Regions from separate parts of the Nocardiopsis sp. CA-288880 genome, predicted to be linked through region 1. Evidence: riboswitches for the same ligand, from Rfam matches in the RefSeq annotation. Region 1 holds a riboswitch; each other region holds the start of a gene.
What was found. Region 1 has a riboswitch for cobalamin ahead of ACQPYD_RS29330 (nitrite reductase). Riboswitches for the same ligand answer to the same signal wherever they lie in the genome.
Positions count from the first base shown of each region.

Region 2: another riboswitch for cobalamin. It lies ahead of ACQPYD_RS31370 (ribonucleoside-diphosphate reductase subunit alpha); the one in region 1 lies ahead of ACQPYD_RS29330 (nitrite reductase).
Region 3: another riboswitch for cobalamin. It lies ahead of metE (5-methyltetrahydropteroyltriglutamate--homocysteine S-methyltransferase); the one in region 1 lies ahead of ACQPYD_RS29330 (nitrite reductase).

Region 1 covers NZ_CP192105.1:6,807,868-6,811,197, reverse strand. The annotation lists gene ACQPYD_RS29335 (precorrin-8X methylmutase) at 1-379, opposite strand, end outside; gene ACQPYD_RS29330 (nitrite reductase) at 376-1,305, opposite strand; cobalamin riboswitch at 1,360-1,563, opposite strand; gene ACQPYD_RS29325 (PepSY domain-containing protein) at 1,788-2,522, opposite strand; gene ACQPYD_RS29320 (response regulator transcription factor) at 2,682-3,330, shown strand, end outside.
Region 2 covers NZ_CP192105.1:7,267,794-7,271,123, forward strand. The annotation lists gene ACQPYD_RS31370 (ribonucleoside-diphosphate reductase subunit alpha) at 1-1,203, opposite strand, end outside; cobalamin riboswitch at 1,361-1,551, opposite strand; gene ACQPYD_RS31375 (hypothetical protein) at 1,998-2,570, opposite strand; gene ACQPYD_RS31380 (NYN domain-containing protein) at 2,598-3,330, opposite strand, start outside.
Region 3 covers NZ_CP192105.1:5,690,777-5,694,106, reverse strand. The annotation lists gene ACQPYD_RS24655 (polysaccharide deacetylase family protein) at 1-1,554, opposite strand; cobalamin riboswitch at 1,817-1,991, shown strand; gene metE (5-methyltetrahydropteroyltriglutamate--homocysteine S-methyltransferase) at 2,152-3,330, shown strand, end outside.

The DNA of each region.
Region 1 (3,330 bases):
CGGCGGCGCTGCGTGTGGTCCCCCACTCGGCGGCGAGGCCGGGGACGCGTTCGTCGCCCAGGAAGCAGAGCACCTCGTTGCCGCACGGAAGGCGGCTCGCGGTCACACCGCTGGCCACCATGCGCGCGTCGCACAGGATCGGCGCCCCGGCACGCAGGGCGGAGCGCGCCGCGGACACCAGGCCGGGGTGGACCACCAGGTCCCCGGCGAGGTTGACCTGGCCGGTGCCGTGGATCATCCGCACGGCGAGCCGCTCCGCGTCGGCGGGCAGGTGCCCGAGCTCGGCCTCCTCCCGGATGACGGCGAAGGAGTCCGTGTAGATCGCGGGCCCGTCGTCGATGTAGTCGTAGTGCCGACCCGGTCGGCGCGGGACGGTCACCGCGCCTCCCCGGGGGCGGAAACGGACCCTCCCGGCACCAGGACGCCGCGCCAGGGCGTGACGACGAGTTCGCCGGACCCGGAGGCGAGCGCCTCCTCTGCGAGGGCCTCGGCGGCCGGGCGGTCCAGGCCCCCGTCGGGCACACGCACATGCCGTGCGCCTCCGGGCAGCGGGCCGTACGGCAGCGGCGGGGCGGGAGGAGGGAGCCGCCGGTCCGGTTCCGCCGGCCCGGCCAGCGGCGCCGGGAGCTCGGCGACGTGCCACGGCGCGGCGGGCCCCTCCCCGCGACGGTCCAGGAACGCGTCCGCCAGGCGCAGGAGCGCGGCGGGCGCCTCGCCGACCGGCACCAGCGGGCCCCAGCCCTCGCCGATCCTCAGCTGGGCGACGCCCCCGTCCAGGGCGACGAGGCCCAGGTCGCACGGGTGGCCGACCAGGTCGCCGCGCCCGTCGTCGAGGACGAACAGGAAACGACCGGGCAGGTCGGCGCGGCGCGGGACGGAGCACAGCATCGTGTCCAGGTCCGAGGCGACGGGCCGCAGGTCGGCCCGGCCCCCGCCCGGTCCGGCCCCGGCCGTGCCCGCCGTGCCCGTGCCCGGGGAGACCATCACGTTGCGGACGAGTTCGTGGCTGACGGAGGGCAGCAGGCCGGTCTCCGCCAGGGCCCGGACCACCTCGGGCCCCAGCCGCCCCGCGTTTCCCGGCAGCGCGCGCAGCTGCAGGTTCGCGCGGCCGGTGACGTGGACACGGCCGGAGCCGTACCGTTCGGCCACCGCGGCGAGGGCGCGCAGCGAGGAGGCGCCGACACGGCCGCCGATGAGCCGGAGCCGGACCAGCAGGCCGTCCTCGGCGGGCCAGGGTCTCAGCACGCCGGGGCAGCGGTCGCGGCGCGTACGGCGCGTGGAGGGGGGAGAACCGGTCGGGGACATGCGCGTCCTTCGGGTCAGGGGCTCGTGCGCGGAGCCCGCGGATGACTCGGCGGACCGTGGCCGCCGGTGCCAGCAGGTCTTCGGACTCGGATTCGACCGGTGCGGAGCGCCTTCCCGGAGCCGTGCCCCAGTGGCTGTCCCGGGGAGCTCTCCCCAGACGTGCCCGCCCGTCATCCTCACCGCTGCGCGTCAGTCCCGGATTCCCACCGGGTTCCCTGACCCCACGAAGTGGAGTTCGACTGGCCCGACGAGGGTACCCGACCCCCTCCTGCCTGCTCCGGGGGACGCCGCCTTGCCGTGCCGGCCTCCGGCGGCGCCCCGGTCGGTCCGGCCGGGGCGTGCCGGGCGACCGGCCCCGTCCCCGGGCCCGAAGACCGGACGACCGGACGACATGAAGGGGCCCCGCCCTCCTCGGAGGGCGGGGCCCCGACCGCGCGGACGCGGGGACGGGCCGCGGGACGGCCGCACGGGGTCCTCGCAGGTCAGTCCTCGGCGCGCACGTCGACGACCTCGCCGGCCGCGTCGAGGATCACCTCGTACTCCTGGCCGCCGGCGTCGAGCACCTCGGCGTCCCAGCCGTCCCAGCCGTCCTCGTCCTGGCGCTCGACCTCGACGGTGCGGGCGCCCTCGCCGACCGCCTCGGCGGCGTTCGCGGACACCGTGTCGCGGTCGGCCTCGGCCTGCCCGCCGGTGTTCTGCCACGGGGCCGGGCCGTCGTCGGTGTCCCGGAAGGCCAGCCCGTTGACGGTGTACACGTCGGCGTCGTCGCGGTCGTCGTCGGCCTCGTAGCGCACACCCAGCGTCACCTCGGTGCCCTCCAGGCCGCGCAGCTCGTCCAGGAGCGGCTGGACCGTGCCGTTGCCGTCGAAGTCCTCCAGCTCGGGGCCGGTCAGCAGCCACTCCTCGGGGCCGAAGTCGACCTCGACACCGGACACCGTCCAGTCGTCGGTGTCGTCGCCGTCACCGTCGTCGTCACCGTCGGCGCGCAGCTCGCCCACGAGCTGCTCCAGGCCGTCCACCGACTGGGTCGAGGGGGGGTTCTGCTCCGCCGCGTCCGCCCCGTTCGCCGAGGGGGCCGAGCCGGAGGTCACGCCGGTGAGCCTGATCGAGTCGACCTGCTGCTCGGGGTCGTCCACCACGAGGTAGCCGATCGTGCCGACGGCCAGCAGCCCGGCCGCGGCGGCGGAGGAGAGGAGGATGACGGTGTTGCGCTGCATCGGCGTTCCCTTTGCTCGAAGGTTTCTACTGCCCCAAGCATGCGGCGGCAAGATGATGGAGTCCTGAAAGCCACCTGAAGAACGTCTTCATGTGGCTCTCAGGAACGGTTCATCGGTCCCTGCCAAGGTAGGGGGACCACGGGCGGAGAGGACACGGCGTTGGCGATTCTGGTGGTGGAGGACGAGGAGGGCATCGTCTCCTTCGTGCGGCGGGGCCTGGAGACGGCCGGGTACCAGGTGCTCTCGGCCGCGGACGGGATCGACGGGCTGACGATGGCCCTGTCCCCCGACGTCGACCTGGTCGTCCTGGACCTGGGACTGCCCGGCATCCCGGGGGAGGAGGTGCTGCGCCGCCTGCGGCAGCGCCGCCCCTCGGTCCCCGTGATCGTGCTCACCGCCAAGGACGCGGTCAGCGACCGGGTGGCCAACCTCGACGCCGGGGCCGACGACTACATGGTCAAGCCCTTCAGCGTGAGCGAGCTCCTGGCCCGGGTCCGGGCGCGCCTGCGCACGGGCGGACAGGAGCGCGGCGACGTGCTGGCGGCCGGAGGCGTCGTGCTCGACCTCGGGGCCCGCACCGCCTCCGTCGACGGCCGGACCGTCAACCTGTCGACCCGTGAGTTCGGCGTCCTGGAGGTCCTCATCCGCCACCCCTCACAGGTGTTCTCCCAGCCCCAGCTGCTCGACCGCGTCTGGGGCTACGACTTCGACGGCGCCTCCAACGTGGTCGAGGTCTACGTCAGCCAGCTGCGCCGCAAGCTCGGCGCCGACCGCATCCAGACCGTCCGCGGCGCGGGCTACCGCCTCG
Region 2 (3,330 bases), 460 kb from region 1:
GATCCGGCCCTCCTCCGCGGCGGCCTCGTACTTCTCGTAGGCCTCGGCGAAGTCGGTGCCGTACTTGTCGTGCAGGTCGGGGACCTCGTCCGGCGAGAACAGGGTCCAGCTGCCGCCCTGCTCCACACGCTGCATGAACAGGTCCGGAACCCAGTTCGCGGTGTTCATGTCGTGGGTGCGGCGGCGGTCGTCGCCGGTGTTCTTGCGGAGGTCGAGGAACTCCTCGATGTCGATGTGCCAGGTCTCCAGGTAGGCGCACACGGCGCCCTTGCGCTTGCCGCCCTGGTTGACCGCGACGGCGGTGTCGTTGGCGATCTTCAGGAACGGGACGACGCCCTGGCTCTTGCCGTTGGTGCCGCGGATGTGCGAGCCGAGGCCGCGCACCGGGGTCCAGTCGTTGCCGAGCCCGCCCGAGTACTTGGACAGCATCGCGTTGTTGCTGATGCCGTGGAAGATGGCCTGGAGGTCGTCGCCGACGGTGGTGAGGAAGCAGGAGGACAGCTGCGCGCGCACCGTGCCGGCGTTGAACAGGGTGGGCGTGGAGGCCATGAAGTCGAACGAGGACAGCAGCTCGTAGAACTCGATGGCGCGGGCCTCGCGGTCGTCCTCGTTGAGGGCCAGCCCCATGGCGACGCGCATGAAGAACGCCTGCGGCAGCTCGTAGCGGACCTCGTCGCTGTGCAGGAAGTAGCGGTCGTAGAGGGTCTGGATGCCGAGGAAGGTGAACTGCTCGTCGCGCTCGGGGCGCAGGGCGGCGCCCAGGCGCTCCAGGTCGAACCCGGCGAGCGCCGGGTCGAGCTGGCCCAGGTCGATGCCGCGGCCGACGTAGGCGGCCAGGTAGGCGGCGTAGCGCTCGCCCATCTCGGACTGCCCTGCGGCGTCGGGGGCGCCGCTGATGAAGGTGAGGGCCTCGCGGCGCAGCTTGTCCAGCAGCAGGCGGGCGGCCACGAACGAGTAGTCCGGGTCGACCTCCACGAAGCTGCGGGCGGCCATGACCAGGGCGAGCTCGACCTCGGCGTCGGGGATGCCGGGGTAGAAGCCGCGGCGGGCCTCGGTGAGGACCTTCTCCGCCGAAACACCGGTGAGCCTCGCACAGGCCTCGGTCACGACGTGCTCGATCCGGTCGACGGCGGCGGGGGGCGCGCCCTCGTTGGTCGGCTCGGGCCGAACGGATACGGGCACGGCCTCGACGTCAAGGGTCATACAGCGGCTCCAACCTCGGTAGAAGAGTCCCGGCGGGGAGGGGACACGATGGGCAAGGTGCGCGGCACGCACCGGGGGACCGACGCACCGGGTGCGTGCGGTCGTCCGACCGGTGGGTCGCGGCGGCTCACCCTCGAAGCCCCGTCGTCGGCGCACGCTCACGTGCGCACCGGTGGCAGGTCTTCGGGCTCGTGGGCGGCCTACGCACCGTCGCTTCCCGGGGCCTTCGGGGGTCCCCAGTGCCTGTGACGGCTTCGTTCCCACATACCGCTGCGGGGCAGCCCCGGCTTCGCACCGGGTTCCCTCTTGCCTCACCCCGAGGGGTGAACCACCAGCGGGACAGATACTACATCTAGGGGGCCGTGCGTTGGAACACCGCAAGATGATGGCGTGTCATCGATTTCTCGGATTCTTCGACGATCGTCGAACACACGCGTGGGCCGTGGTATGAGAGGGCCTCGGGCACCCGGTTCAGGGGGATGTCGCGCCTCGTCTGGGCAGCTGGGAGGCGACCGGACACAGCCTAGATCGTCGCCGGGGCTCCCCGGGACCGGCAGCACCTCCCGAGGGGCGGCCGAACGCCCGGAACGCCGCTTCCGAGGCGGTTCGGACGGCGCCCGTCGGGCCGGTGCCGCTGACCACACGGCCGTGTCCGCGGCGGCCGGGCCCGGACCGGAGCGGTCGGGCGCAGATCAGCGCCTCCACCGCCCCGGGCGTGTCGGCGGCACGCCCGCACGTCGGAAAGCTCACTCCGCCGGGTCCGGGCCGGAGCGCCCCGGCCCGCACGGCCGGGGTCACTCCTCGTCGAGTCTGCGGTCCAGCCGGTCCTCGGACAGCCCCAGGTCGGTGCGGATGCGGAACCGGATGCGCAGGAGCTCCACCAGGAGGTCGCGGACGTAGGGCGAGGAGGCCCGGTCGAGGAACCGGTGCGCGCCGACCGTCGCCCACCGCTCGGCGCCCTCCAGGTCGTCGTGCGCGTACAGCGCCTCCGCCACGTGGATGAAGGTCTGGAGTCCGGGCGGATCCTCGCCCTCCAGGCGTTTGAGGTGGGCGTAGGCCTGGTCGACCTCGTCCAGTTGCAGGAGTGCCCCGGCGCTGAGCGCGCGGGCGTCGATCACCGTGGCCCCGCCGTCGTCGATCGCCCTCTGGTAGGCCGAGCAGGCGCGCTCGAACTCCTGGGCGATCTCCCACTGCTCCCCCGCGCGCACGAACAGCTCCGCGCGCGAGACCTCGCTCCCCGCGTCGACCCGGTTGGCCAGGTCCAGGAGTTGGGCGGCGACCCGTCCGTGCTCACCGGACCGGACAGCGTGGAATTCCCAACGGTCGAGTTCTGCCGTCGTCACGTGGGTCAACCGCATCGCCCCCATCCCCTACTCGCACTCCCGCGCGCCCTGTCAGGACCTGGCCCGCTCCAGGGCCTGCCAGAACCCCTGGCGCAGTCCGTCACGGACCTCGTCACGCAACAGGTGGTCGATCGGCAGCGAGGAGCCCTGGAGCAGGCGCGCCTCCAGGTCGGAGGGCATCCTGGGCCTGCGGGCGAGTACGGCCTCCACCCACAGGGCGGGCGCCTCGCGAGCGATCGACTCCGCGAAGTCGTTCCCTTCCTTGTGCGCGACATGCACCGCTTCGTCAACGGTATGCGCGGCGGGACGTGTCTGCTGTGGATATCCAGGACTGGGACGGGATTCCTGGTAGCCGCCGGCGCTGAACCGGCTGGCGGGTTCGGGACCAGTAGGTGGCGGCCCCCCGTAGGGGGAGGCTGCCCCACCGCGGTGAGCGGTGTCAGTTTCCGTACTGGTCCCATAGGTAGGGTTTGCGTCGGCCGCTCCCCCGAATCCGGAGCCGTCCCCGCCCCCGTAGCGCGGGTCCTGGCGCGGATCCTGCCGTGGGTCCTGGGGTGGGGCGCTTCTCGGAGGTGGCGCGTGGCCGGGTTGGCCGTCCGACGCGAACGAGCGCTGCGGCCCCGTCCCAGCGAAGGACTGCTGGGGTCCCGTGCCGTTGAAGGAGGGCTGCGATCCGGTCATCGGCCCCGACCCGGAGGCCGGCCTCGCGGGCATGCCGTAGCCGCTCGGGTCCGCGCCGCGCATCGACGGGTGTCCGTCGGTGACGGGATAGCCCTGCTGCCCG
Region 3 (3,330 bases), 1.1 Mb from region 1:
TCAGGCCGCCTCGTCCCCCTCCGGTTCCCCGCCGTCCCCCTCCGCGTCGGCGGGGGGCTCGGGGGCCCCGTCGACGTAGGTCTCGCCCGGCTCGGTGGCGCCGAGCAGCTGGGAGACGGTGACCATGGTGTAGCCGCGCTCGTCCAGTTCCCGGATGATCTCGCGGGAGGCGTCGACGGTCGTGTCGTGGATGTCGTGCATGAGGACGATCGCCCCGGGGGAGGCGCCGTCGACGGCGCGGTCCGCGACCACCGACGACTTGCGGTCCTTCCAGTCGTTGGTGTCGATGCTCCACAGGATCTGGGCCAGGCCCATGTCGGCGGTCACCGAGGCGACCTCCGCGTCGGTGGACCCGTAGGGGGGTCTCATGAGGTCCATGGTGTACCCGGTCTCGCGGTACACCAGGGCCTGCACGGTTTCGAGGTCCGAGCGGATCCCGCCCGCTCCGAGCCCGGCCAGGTCGGGGTGGGAGAGGGTGTGGTTGGCCAGTTCGTGGCCCTCCGCGTAGGCGCGCCTCACGGTGCGCGGATCCTCCATGACCGGGTAGCCGGTGACGAAGAACGTCGCGCGGGCGTCGTACTCGGCCAGGGTGTCCAGCAGTTCGGGAGTGCGCCCGCCCGGGCCGTCGTCGTAGGTCAGGGCCACGCACTTGGACCCGGGGGCGGAGCAGTCGACGTCCTCGCCCGCGGGCGGCAGGACCCCGGGGACGGCCGTCTCCCGGCTGTCCCCCTCCTCCCGGGGCGGGGCCGCGACGGCGAAGTCGCGGACGCCCCGGGTCGCCGAGCGCAGCGCGCGCTCGCCCAGGTCCGACAGCAGGGGGGCGGACTCCGAGGCGGCGATAACGGCGTGGGTCCTGCCCTCTTCCACGGGGGCGACCTGTCCCGCGTCGAACTCCACGACGAGGTCGCCGGCGGGGTTGAACCCCACGGAGTCGTACAGCGAGGCGATCGGGTGCACCGCGTCCGGGGCCGCGGTCCCCGGGAGGGCGTCCCGCACGAGGCCGTTCAGCTCCTCCAGTTCCGCCTGGCCGGCGATCAGGGCGGTGGAGGGGTGGGTCGAGCCGGTGAGGGTGTCGTACCAGTAGGTGGTGTATCCCTCACGGGTTCCCTCGGAGTCGGTCTCCTCACGGGTCACGCGGACCCCGACGATGTCGTCGTTGGCCGCCGTCAGGTTCCACGCGGACTCGAAGGAGACCGCTCCGGGGTTGGCCGCCTCGAAGGCGTCCACCTCGGCGGCCAGCGCGCGGTCCAGGAAGTCGCTCAGCGGGTCGGCGCCGGGGACGACCGGGTAGGAGACCTCCGCGGCCACCCCGCCCTCGCGGGCGAGTTCGGCCTCGGCCAGGTCCACCACGTCGTCGGGGTCGACCACCGTCAGCCCGTCGGGCTCGCCGGCGGCGGGCGGGCCCGCCTCCGGCCCGCCGTCCGCCGACCCGGGGTGCGTATCGCTCTCGGGTTCGGAGGCGAGCACGCCGGGCGGGGAGACGGCCAGCCAGACCAGCCCCGCGACGACCGCCAGCGCGACCGCGATCGTGGACAGGGGGTGACCGGGGGCCATGGTCGGTTGGGACTGCTTGTTCACCAGGGGTTCTCCACGTACATCTTCAAACGAGCGATCGCGGGGAGCACGGGGGAGGGCTCGGCCACGCGACGCTTCATGTCGGTTGTGACGCCGACCGCGCAACAGGGGTTCGCGCTGTTTCCGGCCGGGGGCACAGGGCAGCACGCCGGGTACAGGGGCGGAGGGGTGCTCCCTATACTTGCAGGCGTGGAAGGTACATGCTCCACCCCGGAACCCGGGCCGCGCCCGGAAGGGGAGGGGTGTGTCGCAAGAGGGAACCCGGTGCGACTCCGGGACTGCCCCGCAGCGGTATGAGGGAACGAACGTCGCCATAAGCACTGGTAATCCGGTCGGAAAGGTCGGAAACCGGGAAGCGGCGGCCAGTAGGAGGACGGTGTCCGCGCCGTCCGCGCCCCCGAGTCCGAAGACCTGCCTCCACCCGGCGGCGCACCCGTGCCGCCGGTGGTCCCGTGCCCCGAGGGAGGGCCGAGGAGCGGCGGCAGGCGCACACGCCCACGGCGTGGCCCCGGGCATGTCCGCGTCCTCGCTCGCCCCCGTGGCCGGTACCCGGCTTTCGACGAGGGAGAGAAGCTCATGCCCGACACCCCCGAGGCCTCCCGGCCGTCCGTGCGCTCCACCGTGCACGGCTACCCCAGGATCGGCCCGAACCGAGAACTCAAGCGCGCCGCCGAGTCGTACTGGAGGGGCGAGACCACCGCGGAGGAGCTGGACGGCATCGCCGCCGACCTGCGCCTGGGCGTCTACACCCAGCTGCGCGAGGCGGGCGTCGACGACATCCCGTCCAACACGTTCTCGTACTACGACCACGTCCTGGACACCGCGGTCCTGTTCGACCTGGTGCCCTCCCGGTTCGCCTCGCCGGCCGCCGCCGGCGACCGCGACGAGGAGCTGCGCCGCTACTTCGCCCTCGCCCGGGGCGAGCAGGGGGCCCAGCCGCTGGAGATGACCAAGTGGTTCGACACCAACTACCACTACCTGGTCCCCGAGCTGTCGCCGAGCACCCGTCCGCGCCTGGTCGGTGACAAGCCCCTCGCCGAGTTCCGGGAGGCGGCCGAGGCGGGTTTCCCGACCCGCCCGGTCCTGGTCGGCCCGCTCACCTTCCTCCTGCTGGCCAAGGCCGCGGACGACGCACCCGAGGGCTGGCGCCCCGTCGAGCTGCTCGACCAGCTCCTGGACGCCTACGCCCAGCTCCTCGCCGGCCTCTCCGCCGCGGGGGCCGCCGAGGTGCAGCTGGACGAGCCGATCCTGGCCACCGACGAGGGACGCGCCGCCGTCGGGCTCCTGGAGCGGGTCTACCAGCGCCTGGGCTCCCTCGCCGAGCGCCCCTCCCTCCTGGTCTCGACCTACTTCGGCTCCATCGGGGCCCCCGCGCTGCGGATCCTGAAGGACTCCCCGGTGGAGGCCGTCGGCCTGGACCTGGTCACCGACGGCGAGGGCGTCGACGACCTCGTCAAGGTCTCGGGCCTCGGCAGCACCCGCCTGGTCGCCGGGGTGGTGGAGGGCCGCAACGTCTGGCGGACCGACGTCCCGGCCGCCGTGGCCGCGCTCGGCACCCTGCTCGCCCTCACGGACGAGCTGACGGTGAGCACGTCCTGCTCGCTCCTGCACGTGCCGATCGACCTCGACGCGGAGACCTCCCTCGCCCCCGAGCTGCGCGAGGCCCTGGCCTTCGCCAAGCAGAAGGCGTATGAGACGGCCCTCCTCGGCCGCGTCCTCTCGGCGGGGGCCGAGGCCGAGTACGCGGCGGGCGGC